2 regions of the Halomonas sp. 707D4 genome follow, and region 2 is predicted to be linked to the other one. Evidence: predicted binding sites of a transcription regulator. Region 2 holds the regulator's gene; the other holds the start of a gene.
The links. Region 2 encodes PhoB, which activates phosphate uptake and scavenging genes when phosphate is short. Its sites were predicted from a motif close to TGTCATANNNNTGTCANA; they were not measured.
Positions count from the first base shown of each region.

Region 1 (7,717 bases), on a different contig from region 2:
GGGCAGGCCCTCGCTGATTCGCGCCCAGTTGAACGGCAGCGAGCCGAAGGCCCAGATCAGGTACGCCGCGGCCAGGATCAGAAGGCCGTAGCGCAGCAGCGGGTTGGCGATGAACGGAGGCTTTTTCCAGTGCCGGACCGGCGCGGTGTCAGGAGACGCCATGGGAGGCCTCCTTCGGCGGCGGTGGCGCAAGCTCCTCGTCCGGCGCTTCGATACCGCCGTAGATCGCTTCCAAGGCTTCCTTGTTGAAGTCCGAAGGCGCGCCGTCGAAGATCATCTTGCCGTGACGCAGACCGACGACGCGCTCGGTATAGGTCTTCGCCTGGGCGACGTTGTGGATGTTGATCAGCACCGGCAGCGACAGCTCCGCCGCCAGGCTTTGAAGCAGCATCATGATCTGCTCGGAAGTGCGCGGGTCGAGCGAGGCGGTGGGCTCGTCCGCCAGCAGCACCTCCGGGTCCTGCATTAGTGCGCGCACCACTCCCACCCGCTGGCGTTCGCCGCCGGAGAGCTCGTCGGCGCGCTTGTTGGCGTAGTGGGCGATGCCGACCCGCTCCATCAGATGGAAAGCGCGGTCGATGTCCGCTTGAGGGTAGCGCCGGGAAATGGCCTGGAACAGGTTCACGTAGCCGAGCCTGCCGGCCAGCACGTTCTCCATGACCGTGAGCCGGTCGAGCAGGTTGAATCCCTGGAACACCATGCCGATCTTGCGGCGGGCACGCCGGAGCTCACCTCCTTTGAGGTTGACGAGCTCGGTACCGTTGAGGGTGATCGAGCCGGAAGTGGGCTCCACCAGCCGGTTGATGCAGCGAAGCATGGTGCTCTTGCCCGCCCCGGAGGCCCCCACGATCGAGACCACGGTGTTGCCTTCGACGCTCAGGTTCAGACCCTTGAGCACCGCTTCGCCATGGCCGTACTGCTTGACCAGATCCTTGATTACTAGCATGTCATCGTACTCGTTCGCGAAAGAGTGTCGCACCGCGTGAGCGGTGCGACCGGGGTCACTCCAGGTTTTCCTGGGTATAGCTCACGCCGTTGGCGGCCTGGATGGTACGGATGACCTGCCAGTTGTCCTTGTAATTGATCGGAATGAATTTCTCGACGCCCTCGAACTCCTCGCCAAGCTCGGTGCCGGCGAAATCGAAGCTGAAGAACGCCTCTTCGATCTTCTCGACCAGATCCGGATGCAGGTTGTAGGCGTAGTTGTAGGAGGTGGTGGGGAAACGGTCGGACTCGTAGATCATGCGTACGTCATCGGTATCGTAGAGCCCGCGCGCGGCCATGCGATCCACCACCTCCGAGGCCACCGGCGCGGCGTCGTAGTCGCGAGCGACCACGCCCAGCATCGACTGGTCATGGCTGCCGGAGTAGACGACCTCGTAATCCTCGTCCGGGGTGATGCCGAGTTCGGGCAACAGCGCCCGGGGCGCCAGGTTGCCGGAGTTGGAGGTGGGCGAGGTGTGAGCCACGCGCTTGCCCTTGAGATCCTCCAGGTCCTGGATATCGGAATCGGCGTGGGTGAAGATCTGCAGCGTATAGCCGAACTGGCCGTCGTCGGAGCCCATAAGCGCGAAGGGCACGGCCCCGGCCAGGTTCACGGCGAAGGGGGTGGGGCCCGTCGAGAACCCGGCGATGTGCAGCCGGCCGCTGCGCATCGCTTCGACCTGGGCGGCGTTGGACTGGACGGCGAAAAAGCGCACGTCGCGCCCGGTCACTTCGGAGAGGTGGTCGATGAAGGGCTGCCAGATGTCGGTATAGATGGCAGGATCTTCCACCGGGGTATAGGCGAAGATCAGCGTGTCCGGGTCGAGCCATTTGGACTCGTCCGTCGGCCGGTCGGCGACTAGGTCACCGTTTTCATCGCAGTAGAGGGCATCCAGATCGCCACGCTCGCACTCGGCGAAGGCATGGGTGGACAACAATGCCAGGGGCAGAACCGCGCCCGCCAGCAGCGAACGCTTGTAGGCGCGCTTGGAAGCAGTGAAGGTAGCCATGTGAACCTCGATTGTGGGGTTATTTTTATGAAGTCATGCGCAGTTTTGAGCGTCGTATGGCAATGTAAGCGGCGTGAGTTTCGCTACTGCGCATAAAATGTTTGTTTTTCGAAAACGACACTTCTTCAACGTAGGGTTTGTGACAAACTTATGTCAAGCACTTTACAGGGCTCCTTATACCATTGGCGCAATCGCTATCTGCTCATGCGTCACGGCCATAGTCAGGCCAACGAACGCGGGCTGATCATAAGCTCACCGGAGCGCGGGCTCGAGGCTTTCGGGCTTTCCGACACCGGCCAGCGCCAGCTCAATGACAGGATCGCGCACTGGACCTGGCCCAGGCCCACGAAGGTGATCCATTCGGATTTCTTGCGCACTACCCACACCGCCCGGCGCGTGGCCGAGGCCTTCGGCCTTGCCATGGCAGCGGATACTCGCCTGCGCGAACGGGGATTCGGTGAGTTCGAGGGGGGCGCCGACAGCGCCTATCCGACGGTCTGGGAGCAGGACGCCGCCAGTGCCGAGCACGACACCGGCGGGGTCGAACCCGTGAGTCGGGTGGCGGCGCGCATGCGCGAGGCGATCGAGGCGCTGGAGCAGCGCTACACGGGAGAGGTGATTCTGGTGGTGAGCCACGGCGACCCGCTGCAGATACTGCTCACTGCGCTTGCCGACCGGCCGCTCACGAGGCATCGCGAGCAGCCGGCGCTTTTGCCTGCCAGCATCACCGAGTGGGGCTAGTGGCCGAGGATCTGGCTCAAAAAGAGCCGGGTGCGCTCGGACTGCGGGTCGTTGAAGAACGGCTCCGGCGCGTTCTCCTCGATGATCTGGCCCTGATCCATGAAGATCACCCGGTCCGCCACGGTCTTGGCGAAGCCCATCTCGTGGGTCACGCAGAGCATCGTCATGCCTTCGTTGGCGAGCTCGATCATGACGTCCAGCACTTCCTTGATCATTTCCGGGTCGAGCGCCGAGGTGGGCTCGTCGAACAGCATCACGTCCGGATGCATGCATAGCGAGCGGGCGATGGCCACGCGCTGCTGCTGGCCGCCGGAGAGCTGGCCCGGGTACTTCCTGGCCTGCTCGGCGATGCGCACCCGTTCCAGGTACTTCATCGCCTGGGCCTCGGCTTCGCGGCGCGGTTTCTTCTGCACCCACATCGGCGCGATGCAGCAGTTCTCCAGCACCGACAGGTGCGGAAACAGGTTGAAGTGCTGGAACACCATGCCGACGCTGCGGCGCACCTGCTCGATGCGCTTGACGTCCTGGGTGAGCGGTACGCCGCCCACGACGATATCGCCCTGCTGATGCTCTTCCAGGTGGTTGATGCAGCGAATCATGGTCGACTTGCCCGAGCCCGAAGGCCCGCAGATCACGATGCGCTCGCCGCGCTTCACTTCGAGGTGAATGTCGCGCAGCACGTGGAAGTCGCCGTACCACTTGTTGACGCCGCGCATCTCGACCATCAGGTCCTGGGGTTTCAAAGCTGCTTCGCTCATGAGGTTATCCTTGAATCAAGTAGCGGCGTTAGCGCTTGTGGCCGGTGTTGAGGCGGCGTTCGAGATACTGGCTGTAGCGCGACATGCTGAAACAGAAGATCCAGAACATGAACGCGGCGAACACGTAGCCTTCCAGCGAGAAACCCAGCCAGCGGGAGTCGGAAAGCGCGGCCTGGACGATGCCGAGAAGATCGAAGAGCCCGATGATCATCACAAGCGTGGTGTCCTTGAACAGCGAAATGAAGGTATTCACGATGCCGGGAATCATCATCTTCAGCGCCTGGGGCATGACGATCAGCCCCATGCGCTTCCAGTAGGTCATGCCCAGCGCCGCGGCGGCCTCCTCCTGGCCCTTGGGAATCGCCTGCAGCCCGCCGCGAATCACCTCGGCCATGTAGGCGCTCTGGAACAGCGTGATGCCGATCAGCGCCCGCACCAGCCGATCCACGGTGATGCCCGTGGGTAGAAACAGCGGCAGCATGACCGAGGCCATGAACAGTACCGTGATCAAGGGCACCCCGCGCCAGAACTCGATGAACACCACCGAGAAGCTCTTGACGATGGGCATGTTCGAGCGCCGGCCCAGCGCCAGCACGATGCCGATGGGCAGGGCCCCCACCATGCCGACGGTGGCCAGCAGCAGCGTGAGCATCAGCCCGCCCCAGCGGTGGGTGGGTACCCGGGGCAGATCGAAGTAGCCGCCGTGCAGCAGCACGAAGGCGATCACCGGGAAGACCAGCAGCGCGAAGGCCGCTACCCAGCGCTTCAGGGGCAGGCGCGGAATGGCGAGCCAGGCGATCAGCGCGAAGAAGCCTGCGAAGACGATGTTGGCCCGCCAGATCTCCGAGCGCGGGTAGAGGCCATAGATGAACTGGGTGAAGCGCGCGTTGATGAACACCCAGCAGGCGCCCTCCCGGGAGCAGTCGTCCCGGGTGGTGCCCACCCAGTCGGCGTCGATGAACGCCCACTGCACCGTGGGTACCACCAGCAGGTAGAGCACGTACAGGCCGATCAGCGTGAACAGCGTGTTGATGGGACCGTTGAAGAGGCGGGTGCGCAGCCACGCCACGGGGCCGAGGGTGTTTCTCGGGGCCGGGCGCGGGTCGATCATGGTGCGATTATGGATCATGGTTTGTTTCCACCCTTGCCTAGCGTTCGACCAGCGCCACGCGGGCGTTGAACCAGTTCATGAACATGGAGACCGTAAGGCTGATACTCAGATAGACCGCCATGGTCATGGCGATGACCTCGATGGCCTGGCCGGTCTGGTTCAGCGTGGTACCGGCGAACACCGACACGAGATCCGGGTAGCCGATGGCCGTCGCCAGCGACGAGTTCTTGATCAGGTTCAGGTACTGGCTGGTCAGTGGCGGAATGATCACGCGCATGGCCTGGGGAATGACCACCAGGCGCAGGATCAGGTTGCGCGGCAGGCTCAAGGCCTGGGCGGCCTCGGTCTGGCCGTGGGAGATCGCCTGGATGCCCGAGCGCACGATCTCGGCGATGAAGGAGGCGGTGTAGATCGAAAGCGCGAGCCACAGCGCCAGAAACTCCGGAATCACCGTCACGCCGCCGCGGAAGTTGAAGCCTCTGAGCTCGGGCACGTCCCAGGTGATCGGTACCCCCGAGGCCAGCAGCACAAGAAGCGGAAGGCCAACGATCAGCGCAAACGACAGCCAGTAGGCCGGCAGGCGTTTGCCGGTGGCCTCGTGGCGGCGCTTGTTCCAGACGATCAGCGCGATGCTCGCAACGATCGCCACCCCGAAGGCCAGCGGAATCAGGCCGAAGCCGGATTCGAACAGGGGCTCCGGCAGGTAGAGCCCGCGCACGTTCAAGAAAAACACTTCACCGAAGGAGAGGCTGTCCCGGGCCCCGGGCAGCGTGCGCAGCACGGCGAAGTACCAGAAGAATATCTGCAGAAGCAGCGGGATGTTGCGAAAGGTCTCGATATAGGCGGCGGCCAGCTTGGCGATCAGCCAGTTGGGCGAGAGCCTTGCAATGCCGACGATGAAACCGATGAGCGTGGCGGCGAGTACGCCGAGCCCGCCCACCAGCAGCGTGTTGAGCAGCCCCACGAAGAAGGTGCGCCCGTAGGTGCTCTGCGACGAGTAGTCGATCAGGCTCTGGACGATGCCGAAGCCTGCGGTGTTGTCGAGAAAGCCGAAGCCCGTGGTGATGCCACGGGAGGCCAGGTTCTGCTGGGTGTTGCCCACGATGTAGAGCAGAAAGGCGGCCACCGCCGCGATCACCAGCACCTGGAAGATGAGGGCGCGCTTGGCGCGGTCTCGCCAGAACGGGGGCTTGTGGCCCATCGGACGAGCGTTGGGTCTTACGGACATGAAAAGCGTCTCCGCTGATACGGCAGAATCGATCGAAGGGCCCGCCGCCCCGTTTGTGAGTTGTTGTCGGGGCGCCGGGCCGGGGGCCTAGGAGACGCTTAGCGAATCGGCGGCGCGTAGTGGAAGCCGCCCTGGTTCCACAGCGCGTTGACGCCGCGCTCGATCTGAAGCGGCGAGTCCATGCCCACGTTGCGCTCGAAGCTCTCACCGTAGTTGCCGACCTGGCTCACGATGTTGTAGGCCCAGTCCGCTTCCAGCCCCATGCCTTCACCGTAGTTGCCGTCCTGGCCGAGGATGCGCGCCACGTCCGGGTTCTCGCTGTCCATCATGTCGTCGACGTTTTCCGAGGTGATGCCGTACTCCTCGGCATTGAGCATGGCGAACAGCGACCACTTGACGATGTTGAGCCAGTTGTCGTCGCCTTGACGCACGACCGGTCCCAGGGGCTCCTTGGAAATGATCTCCGGCAGGATCATGGCGCTTTCCGGATCGTCGAGCTGGATGCGCAGCGCGGCCAGCTGAGAGGTGTCCGAGGTCAGCACGTCGCAACGCCCGGCCTGGAAACCGCCCACGGTCTGCTCGGAGGTGTCGAACACGATCGGGTCGAAGGCCATGTCGTTGGCACGGAAGTAGTCCGCCACGTTGAGCTCGGTGGTGGTGCCGGACTGGATGCAGATCGCCGCGCCGTCGAGCTCGTCGGCGCCGCCGATGCCCAGGTCGCGGTTGACCATGAAGCCGATGCCGTCGTAGAAGGTCACGCCGGTGAAGTTGAGACCGAGGGTGGTATCGCGGGTGGTGGTCCAGGTGGTGTTACGAGAAAGGACGTCGATCTCGCCGGACTGCAGCGCCGTGAAGCGCTCCACGGCGTTGAGCGAGACGTAGTTCACCGCGTCGGCATCCCCCAGCACCGCCGCCGCCACCGCCCGGCACACGTCGACGTCGAGACCCTGCCACTCGCCGCTGTCGTCCGGCGCGGAGAAGCCCGGCAGACCATCGCTCACTCCACACTGTACGGCGCCTCGTGAGCGCGTCTCTTCCAGCGTATCCGCCTGAACGCTCGCCACACCGGATAGGGTGATGGCGCCGGCGGAGGCCAGCAGTACCACGTGTTTTTTGTTAAGCATGGTTGTTTCCCTTCCTCGTTTTATACGTATCGTTGTACATGTCAGCGCATGTCACCCATAACGCTAGCAAGGAAGATGCCAGAAGCGGCATGACGACTCATTCAGCGCTTTTCAACGCTAAAGGGCCGACGTTGGGACCAAAGTTGTGCTGTAAAAAGGGGCGGGATCGTCTAGCGAGAGCACCCTTTTGGTGCGCTGGCCGAAGAAAGATTACTCATTCGGCCAGCAAAAACAGTCGGCTAGTGCGTAGCGGTCAACGAATCGGGGGGGCGTAGTGCAACCCGCCGTCGCGCCATAGCGCGTTCAGCCCGCGGCCGATATTAAACGGTGAGCCTGCCCCGACGCTGCGTTCGAATACCTCGGCGTAATTGCCGACCTGCTTGACGATCTGGTAAGCCCAGTCCGCCTCGAGCCCCATGCCCTCGCCGTAATCTCCGTCGCGACCCAGAAGGCGCATCACGTCCGGGGAGTCGTCGTCGAGCATGTCGTCCACGTTGGCCTGGGTCACGCCGAGCTCTTCGGCGTTGAGCAACGCGAACAGCGACCACTTGACGATGTTGAACCACTGATCGTCCCCCTGGCGCACCGCCGGGCCCAGCGGCTCCTTGGAGATGATCTCCGGCAGCACCACCGCCATGTCCGGATCGGCCAGCTGCACGCGCTGGGCATAGAGCTGGGAGGCGTCGGTGCTCAACACGTCGCAGCGCCCCTCCTCGAAGCCGACGATCGACTGTTCAGGCGCATCGAAGACGACGGGATCG
Region 1 is NZ_JAMZBD010000002.1:4,143-11,859, forward strand. Features, by position in the region: gene phnE (phosphonate ABC transporter, permease protein PhnE) at 1-162, opposite strand, end outside; gene phnC (phosphonate ABC transporter ATP-binding protein) at 149-946, opposite strand; gene phnD (phosphate/phosphite/phosphonate ABC transporter substrate-binding protein) at 1,002-1,994, opposite strand; gene BIS11_RS00120 (histidine phosphatase family protein) at 2,199-2,735, shown strand; gene BIS11_RS00125 (amino acid ABC transporter ATP-binding protein) at 2,732-3,460, opposite strand; gene BIS11_RS00130 (amino acid ABC transporter permease) at 3,522-4,622, opposite strand; gene BIS11_RS00135 (amino acid ABC transporter permease) at 4,642-5,832, opposite strand; gene BIS11_RS00140 (amino acid ABC transporter substrate-binding protein) at 5,931-6,956, opposite strand; gene BIS11_RS00145 (amino acid ABC transporter substrate-binding protein) at 7,210-7,717, opposite strand, start outside.
Region 1: phnD (phosphate/phosphite/phosphonate ABC transporter substrate-binding protein) is a predicted target of PhoB. The motif match lies at 2,133-2,150, and genes of this name have one in related genera.

Region 2 (7,717 bases):
CCGACAGCAGCGGCACGGTGCGCGGGCTGGTGGAGGTGCGCCACATCAGCGAGCACGTGCGCAAGATGCTGCGCGACGCCCTGACCGCCTTCGCCCGCTTCGATACCGAGCTCGCCATGCAGGTGGTGCGCGAGGACGAGTCCGTCGATGACGAGTACGGCAGTGCCATGCGCTCGCTGATGACCTTCATGATGGAGGACTCGCGCTCGATCACCTCGGTGCTGAGCATCATGTGGATACTGCGTGCCCTCGAGCGTGTCGGCGATCACGCCAACAACCTGGCGGAGTACGTGGTCTATCTGGTCAAGGGGCTGGACATTCGCCACAGCGCGCCGGAGCGCATCAGCGAGCAGGTACAGAAAAAGCCTTGACCTTGGCAGGCGTGCCCCTTGCAATACGCCCAGGCATATCGCCTGGGCGTCTTTTCGAGGAGTACCGATGCTGACTGCAGTTTCCGCCCTGGGCCGAGGCATTCGCCTGGTGTATCGCAAAGGGCTGAGGCGCTATATCTTTGTGCCCATCCTGATCAACCTAGGCGTCTATGCCGGTCTGATCACGTTCACCGCCCGGCGCTTTTCCGGCTGGGTCGATCACGCCATGACGAGCATCCCGAGCTGGCTCGACTGGCTGTCGTGGCTGATCTGGCCGCTGTTCGTCGCAAGCCTGCTGGTGGCGATATTTTTCACCTTCACCCTGGTGACCCACCTGATCGCCGCCCCGTTCTACGGGTTTCTCGCTGCCCGCGTCGAGCGCAGCGCCACCGGTGTCGAACCACTCGACGACCGGGGGCTCGCCAAGACCGCCGTCGATGCCGTGGGCCGCGAGCTGATCAAGCTTCGCTACATCCTGCCGCGCGCGGCACTGCTGCTGGTAGCGAGCTGGATTCCGGGGCTCAACCTGTTCGCCCCCTTTCTATGGGCCTTGTTTTCCGCCTGGGTCATGGCGATCACCTACCTGGACTACCCCATGGACAACAACAAGGTGAGCTTCAAGGAGATGCGCTGGCGGCTGGCCAATCGCTGGTGGCCGAGCCTGAGCTACGGGGGACTGGTCACGCTGATCACCTGGATACCACTGGCCAATCTTTTCTTGCTGCCAGGCGCGGTAGCGGGAGCGGTATTGATGTGGGAGGCGCACTACCGAGACCTGAAGCGCCTGCCCGCGTCCACGGATCGAAAAAACCGATAGGCACAAAAAACTAGACCCCGCTTGTGCGGGGTCTTCATCTTGCTCGGTGCGTGCGATACGTAACGAAAGCTTCCTATCCTTTTGCGGGACTCCAACCTTGGAATTTACCCTGACTCACGTTCTTGATCGTCGCTAGATCCAATCCTTGAATCGCTGAGCATCCATGCAGTAGGACATCCTTGTCCCTTATAATGCTCATTCCTTAAGCGTAATACTTTGTTGCAAAATTGCAACTAAACGTTAATCACGAATCGGAATTTTTCTCGACGACTTCTTCCGGTGAAGTCTCGGTACCGGCTCCCGCCGTGGTTCCCATGGAATCCGGCTCACCGATGGTCTCGGAGTTCGGTCCCTGGGTGTGATGATCAGTGGTCAACTCTTCCTGAGTATAGTTCGCACTGTCATTGGTGTTCATGTTGACGCCTTGGTCTTGAGTGCCGTCCTGCTCGACCATGCTGTCCTGATTCTCATCGATGGACGGATGATCAGTCGTGTCGGCAAAGGCAAGCGGGCTTGCCAGCAGACCAAATGAAACGCCTAGAATGCCAGCTTTCTTGAGTAGTTCCTTGGACATCATATTCCACCTCCTAGATCGCTGTGGTTACCGCTCGTTCAAGAAAGATTGCCTTGCGGCATACCACTTCCTGCGGTTTCTTTCTTGCTAAAACCTTTGCAGCGCTCGTGCCAATATTTACAAAAAAATAAATATATATTTAAAATCAAATATTTAAATTAATACACAAGTTGTACAAAAAGTATTGCCCTGGGTCAGATTTGCGATATCAGGTGGCTATAAATGACACATGCGCACAGTTTGACCCGTACGCATTGCCAACTCGACACACCGCAATGCTGAAGCGATATCAGGTCGAATGCAGGCGGGTCGCAGGAAAGACGCAGCGAAAGCGCGCCCCCTGCTCGGGAAGCGAGTCGATCACAAGCCGGGCGTCGTGGCGCAGCAGAACGTGCTTGACGATGGCAAGTCCGAGCCCGGTTCCACCGGTGGCGGTACTGCGGCCCTTGTCCACGCGATAGAAGCGCTCGGTGAGGCGGGGGATGTGAATGGGGTCGATGCCGTGACCGTCATCCTGGACCTCGACATACGCCTCGCCGGTCGGCAGCACGCCACTCCGCAGGACGATGTGACTGCCAGCGGGCGTATAGCGCACGGCGTTGAAGGCCAGGTTGGAAATGGCGCTGCGCAACTCCTGCTCGCTTCCCATCAGGCGAAGATCGCCTTCAAGGTCGAGTTCGATGCGCTGGGGCGTCTCGTGTTGCTGGGCGGAGAGCGCGCGGGCGTCCTGGCAGATGCTGTCGAGAAGCGGCGTCAGCGCCAGGGGGTGATGGTCCTTCCCGCCCTGGTCGATCTCCAATCGGGAAAGCAGCAGCAGATCGTTGACCAGGTTCTCCATCCGCCGGGTCTGCGCCTGCATCTGCAGGATGCCCCGCCCGAGGCGCGGCGGCAACTGATCGCTCAGGTCACCGTAGGTTTCGAGATACCCCGACAGCACCGTCAGGGGCGTGCGCAGCTCGTGAGAGACGTTGGCGACGAAGTCCTGGCGCATTTGTTCGAGGCGGTGCAGGCGGGTGATGTCCCGCGCCATCAGCAGGCGTTCGTCGTCGCCGTAGAGCGTGATCTGGTACTGGAGAATGCGCCGCTCGTCGATGGGCGAGGTCAACGTCAAGGGCTCGCCGTACTCCCGTGAGGCGAAGTAGCGCACGAACCCCGGGTCGCGCAGCAGGTTGGTGATGTGCTGGCCCCGGTCATGAGCGGTCTGCAGTCCGAGCATCTCGGTGGCGGCGCTGTTCCACCACTCGAGATCACCGTGGCGGTCGAGCATCACCACGCTGTCGCGCATCGCCTCGGAAGACTCCTGAATGCGTGCAAGCATGGCCCGCAGGCGCCCCTGGGTGATGCGCTGGCTTTTCTGGTAGCGGTACAGGCGATCGAGCAGGTCGCCCCATAGCCCCTTGGCGGCGGGCGGCTCTTCGCTGGGCTCGAGAGTGAGCCACTGGTAGAGCGCGCGCAGCTGACGCAAGTGGTGGAAAAGGCACGCCGCCAAACCGAGGGCGAGTCCGAAGCCCGGGGCGCCGAAGAGCCAGCCCAGCACGACGCCGAGCGTGCCCAGCCACGCGATGCGCCAAAGCTCCCGGCTCCACAGGTGCATGCGTTACACCCGGGCGGAGAAGCGATACCCCGTGCCGCGTACCGTCTGGATCAGGTTCTGGTGCGCCTCGCCCAGCGCCTTGCGCAGCCGGCGGATATGCACGTCGACGGTGCGCTCCTCCACGTAGACGTTGCCGCCCCATACCTGATCGAGCAGCTGGCTGCGCGTGTAGGCGCGCTCCTGGTGGGTCATGAAGAACTGCAGAAGACGATACTCGGTCGGCCCCATCTCGAGCGCCTTGCCATGAGCACTCACCCGGTGACTCACCGGGTCGAGCAAGAGGCCGTTGATCTCGACCGGATCTTCCATGCCGCGCGGCGTGGTACGGCGCAGCACGGCCTTCAGCCGTGCCACCAGCTCGCGCGGCGAGAAGGGCTTGGTGATGTAGTCGTCGGCACCGGCTTCCAGGCCCTGGATCTTGTTGTCCTCCTCGCCCTTGGCGGTGAGCATGATGATGGGCAGCTCTGCGGTCGCCTCTTCACGCTTGAGACGACGGGCAAGCTCGATGCCGCTGGTGCCGGGCATCATCCAGTCGAGCAGCAGAAGATCCGGCTGGTGATCGACCACCAGGGCGTGGGCATCCTGGGCGTTGTCCGCTTCCAGCACGCGGTAGTCCGCCATTTCCAGCGCCACGGCGATCATCTCGCGAATCGGCGCCTCATCGTCGACGATCAAAACGGTCTTGGCGGTCATGGGCGGGCCTCGGGGTTCCGGCGAAGGGGGTCGATGACATAGCGATGACAATCACACCATGGCCAGGTGACATTTTTATGACAAGCGTTACATTAGCCCGCCACCGGCCAATAGCTCAAGGCGAGCCCGGCAAAGAGCACAAGCCCCGACCAATGGTTGTTCAGAAACGCCTGGAAACAGGCGTCACGCTCGCGGTGGACGATCAAGCGCTGCTGATGCACGAAGGTAGCGGCCATCGCCGCGAGCCCCAGCCAGAAGAAGCCGCCCAGTCCCACGCGAACGCCGACCCAGGCCAGGAGCGCGAGCGTGGCCAGCTGCAACAGCCCGATGATGAGCCGGTCGGCATCGCCGAACAATACGGCGGTGGACTTGATGCCGATCTTAAGGTCATCGTCGCGGTCGACCATGGCGTACTGGGTGTCGTAGGCGACGGTCCACAACACGTTGGCCAGAAACAGCACCCACGCCTCCAGCGGTACATGGCCGAGCGTGGCGCCGAAGGCCATGGGAATCGCCCAGGAGAACGCCGCCCCCAGCACCACCTGGGGGAAGTGGGTGTAGCGCTTCATGAACGGGTAGGCGGCGGCAAGCAAAAGCCCGCCCACCGAAAGCATCACGGTGAAGGCGTTGGTCAACAGCACCAGGATGAACGACACCGCCACCAGCACGATGAACAGCCCCTTGGCTTCGGTTTCGCTGATTCGCCCGGTCGCCAGCGGCCGGTGCCTGGTGCGCTTGACGTGGCCATCGAAATGGCGGTCGGCGTAGTCGTTGACCACGCAGCCCGCCGCACGCATGGCATAGACCCCGGCGACGAAGATCAAGAGCAGCCCGCGTCCCGGCACGCCCTCGGCGGCGACCCACAGCGCCCAGAGGGTCGGCCACATCAGAAGCCAGGTGCCGATGGGCCGGTCCAGGCGCATCAGGGTGATGAAATCAGCCGCCCGGGACCACCCGGTCGGGCGCAGCAGAGAACGGTCCATGCTTACCTCGTCAAGACAAAACGCGGTTCAAGCCTAGCGCGTCGCCAGGCCGAGATCATCCGCCATGGTGGATAAAAACCCTTCTTGCACCAGCAGCGAAAGCCCGCCGTGGGACAGAACCGAGCGGCGCGCCCACAGGCCCGTGGCGTCCGGCGCGCACAGCCGAGAGACGAAGGCCGGCGTCTGGGCGGTGGCGAACATCGGCCCGCGCACCAGGTCCGGCTGGCGAAACAGCCAACTGCCCAGCGAACGCTCGCCCAGCCGCTCCAGGTGCTGGCCCTGGAGATCCGTGAGCGCCGCCACCGAGCGCGCCACGACCCAGGGCCGCTCGTCCACGCACAGCGCCACCTCGCGCAGCCAGGCGAGTCGGCGCGGTGCAAGCCCCAGCGCCCGCGCCTCGTCGCGCCGAGGAACCCCCACCCCCTGGTACAGCAGGCGCACCCGGAACGGGCGCGAGCCCCCGGCCGCCACCAGCCGCGCGGTCAGTGAATCCAGCGAGGCGACCCACTGCCACCAGGGGGCACTCATGGCCGGGCGCAGCGCGGCCACCGGCTGCCAGCGAAGGAAGGAACGAGCCTGCAAGGTAGAGGGCGTCACACGGTCTCCAAGGCGGTGAAGTCTTGTCGGCTAGTGTAACATGACGGCTGGATTCGCTTTTCTCGAAACGCAGACAACTACCCGGGTGATGGTATGGCCCCCTCCTCTGACGACCGCCGCGCGACGACGGTGGACATGATCATCGTCGGCACCGGCATGGCCGGCATCGGCCTGGCCCGCGCGCTGCGCCGCCAGGGCGATACCCGCTCGATCACCCTGGTGAGCGCCGACAGCGCAGACGACTACACCAAGCCACTGCTTTCCACCGGCTTCGCCAAGCGCCTCGCCCCCGAGGCGCTGGTCAGGCAAGACGCCGAAGCACTGGCCGGGGAGCTCGAGGCCACCGTGCGGGCGAACACCCGGGTCGTCGCGCTGGACACCGAGCAGCAGCGCCTCGACCTCGATGATGGAAGCACCCTGTACTTCAAGGACCTCGTGCTGGCCACCGGGGCCGCGCCACGCCGCGCGATGAGCATCCCGGAACCGATTGCCGAGCGCTTTTTCACCGTCAACGATCTCGACGACTACCGCCGCTTTCGCGCTGCGCTGGCCAAGGGCCCGGCGCGCGTCGCGGTGATCGGCGCGGGCCTGGTGGGCTGCGAGTTCGCCGACGACCTGTGCGCCGGCGGCCACGCCGTCACGCTGATCGCCCCCGAGTCGACGCCGCTGCCGCGCCTTCTGCCTGAACCTCTGGGCGAGGCGCTGGGCAGCGCCTTCGCGGCCGGCGGCATCACCCTGGCCCTGGGCCGCCGAGTGGACGCCATTCAGCGCGACGACCACGACGCCCTTGCCCTGACGCTCGACGACGGCGCATCGCACACGGTGGACGCGGTCCTGCTGGCCACCGGCCTCGCCCCGCGCGTTGAGCTCGCCCAGGCGGCGGGGCTTTCGGCCGACGAGAGCGGCATCCACGTGGATCGCACCCTGCGCACCTCGCACCCGCATGTCTACGCTCTGGGCGATGTCGCCTGCATCGATGGCGTCAACGCCATGTACGTCCAGCCGCTTCAGGCCAGTATCCAGGCGCTGGCCGCCACGCTCGGCGGCCAGCCGACGCCGGTGGCCCTCGGCGCCTGGCCGGTGGTGGTGAAAACGCCACTGCTGCCGGTGGTGGCCTACCCGCCGGTCGCGCCGGTTGCGCGCTGGCGCCTCGAGGGCGAAGGCGATGCGCTGTGCGCCCTCGGCGAAGATAAAGACGGTCGTTTGGTCGGCTTTGCGTTGACAGGCGCCTGCGTCAGACGGAAAGTGGAGCTTTCCAGAGCAGTGCCTGCGCTGCTAGGCTGATGCTCGCTGTTCACGGCAAGGCCAGAACGTTCCGACCCTCAGGGTCCAACAACACTCAAGCGTTATGCTTTTTTTCATCAGGGAGATTTCACCATGCGCAAACCTGAACTCGCCGCCGCGATTGCTGAGAGCGCCGACCTTTCCAAGGACAAGGCTGGCCAGGTTCTCAACGTCATTCTCGACGAGATCACCAACAGCGTCGCCAAGGGCGAAGACGTGGCCCTGATCGGCTTCGGCACCTTCACCGTGCGCGAACGCGCCGCCCGTACCGGCAAGAACCCGCAGACCGGCGCGCCGCTGAACATTCCGGCCAGCAAGAACGTCGCGTTCAAGCCCGGCAAGGCGCTCAAGGACGCCGTTTCCTGATGAAACTTCGCCTGACGCTATGGCTGCTCGGGCTGATGCTCAAGCGCGCCCTGCGTCGCAAGCCGCGCTTCAAGGAGCAGCTCGAGCGCATGCGCGGCTTGAACTGGGGCATTGCCACGGAAGACCTCGGCACTGCCCGCTACTACCGGATGTCGCCGCAAGGCATCGACACCGGCAAAGGCCTGCCCATCGACCTGGATCTGGAGCTGCGCTTTCGCGATCAGGACGCCGCGCTCAAGATACTCAAGAAACCGACCCAGCAAGCCTTCCTGCACGGCATGATGGAAGGCGATGTCCGCCTGGTCGGCGACTCCAGCGACATGACCAAGCTGCAGAAGCTGTTGAAGCATCTGTAGCACCTTGCGGCTCGCCTTCGATGGCGGGCCGTTTCGACAGCACCTTCGCTTCGCGCGGTTTTCGAGTGCCCAGCATGACCGA
Region 2 is NZ_JAMZBD010000049.1:3,474-11,190, reverse strand. Features, by position in the region: partial or broken gene BIS11_RS03770 (PhoU domain-containing protein) at 1-371, shown strand, start outside; gene cysZ (sulfate transporter CysZ) at 439-1,188, shown strand; gene BIS11_RS03760 (hypothetical protein) at 1,433-1,762, opposite strand; gene phoR (phosphate regulon sensor histidine kinase PhoR) at 2,052-3,356, opposite strand; gene phoB (phosphate regulon transcriptional regulator PhoB) at 3,360-4,049, opposite strand; gene ubiA (4-hydroxybenzoate octaprenyltransferase) at 4,142-5,032, opposite strand; gene BIS11_RS03740 (chorismate lyase) at 5,066-5,629, opposite strand; gene BIS11_RS03735 (FAD-dependent oxidoreductase) at 5,723-6,913, shown strand; gene BIS11_RS03730 (HU family DNA-binding protein) at 6,920-7,279, shown strand; gene BIS11_RS03725 (hypothetical protein) at 7,279-7,635, shown strand; gene BIS11_RS03720 (zinc-binding dehydrogenase) at 7,656-7,717, shown strand, end outside.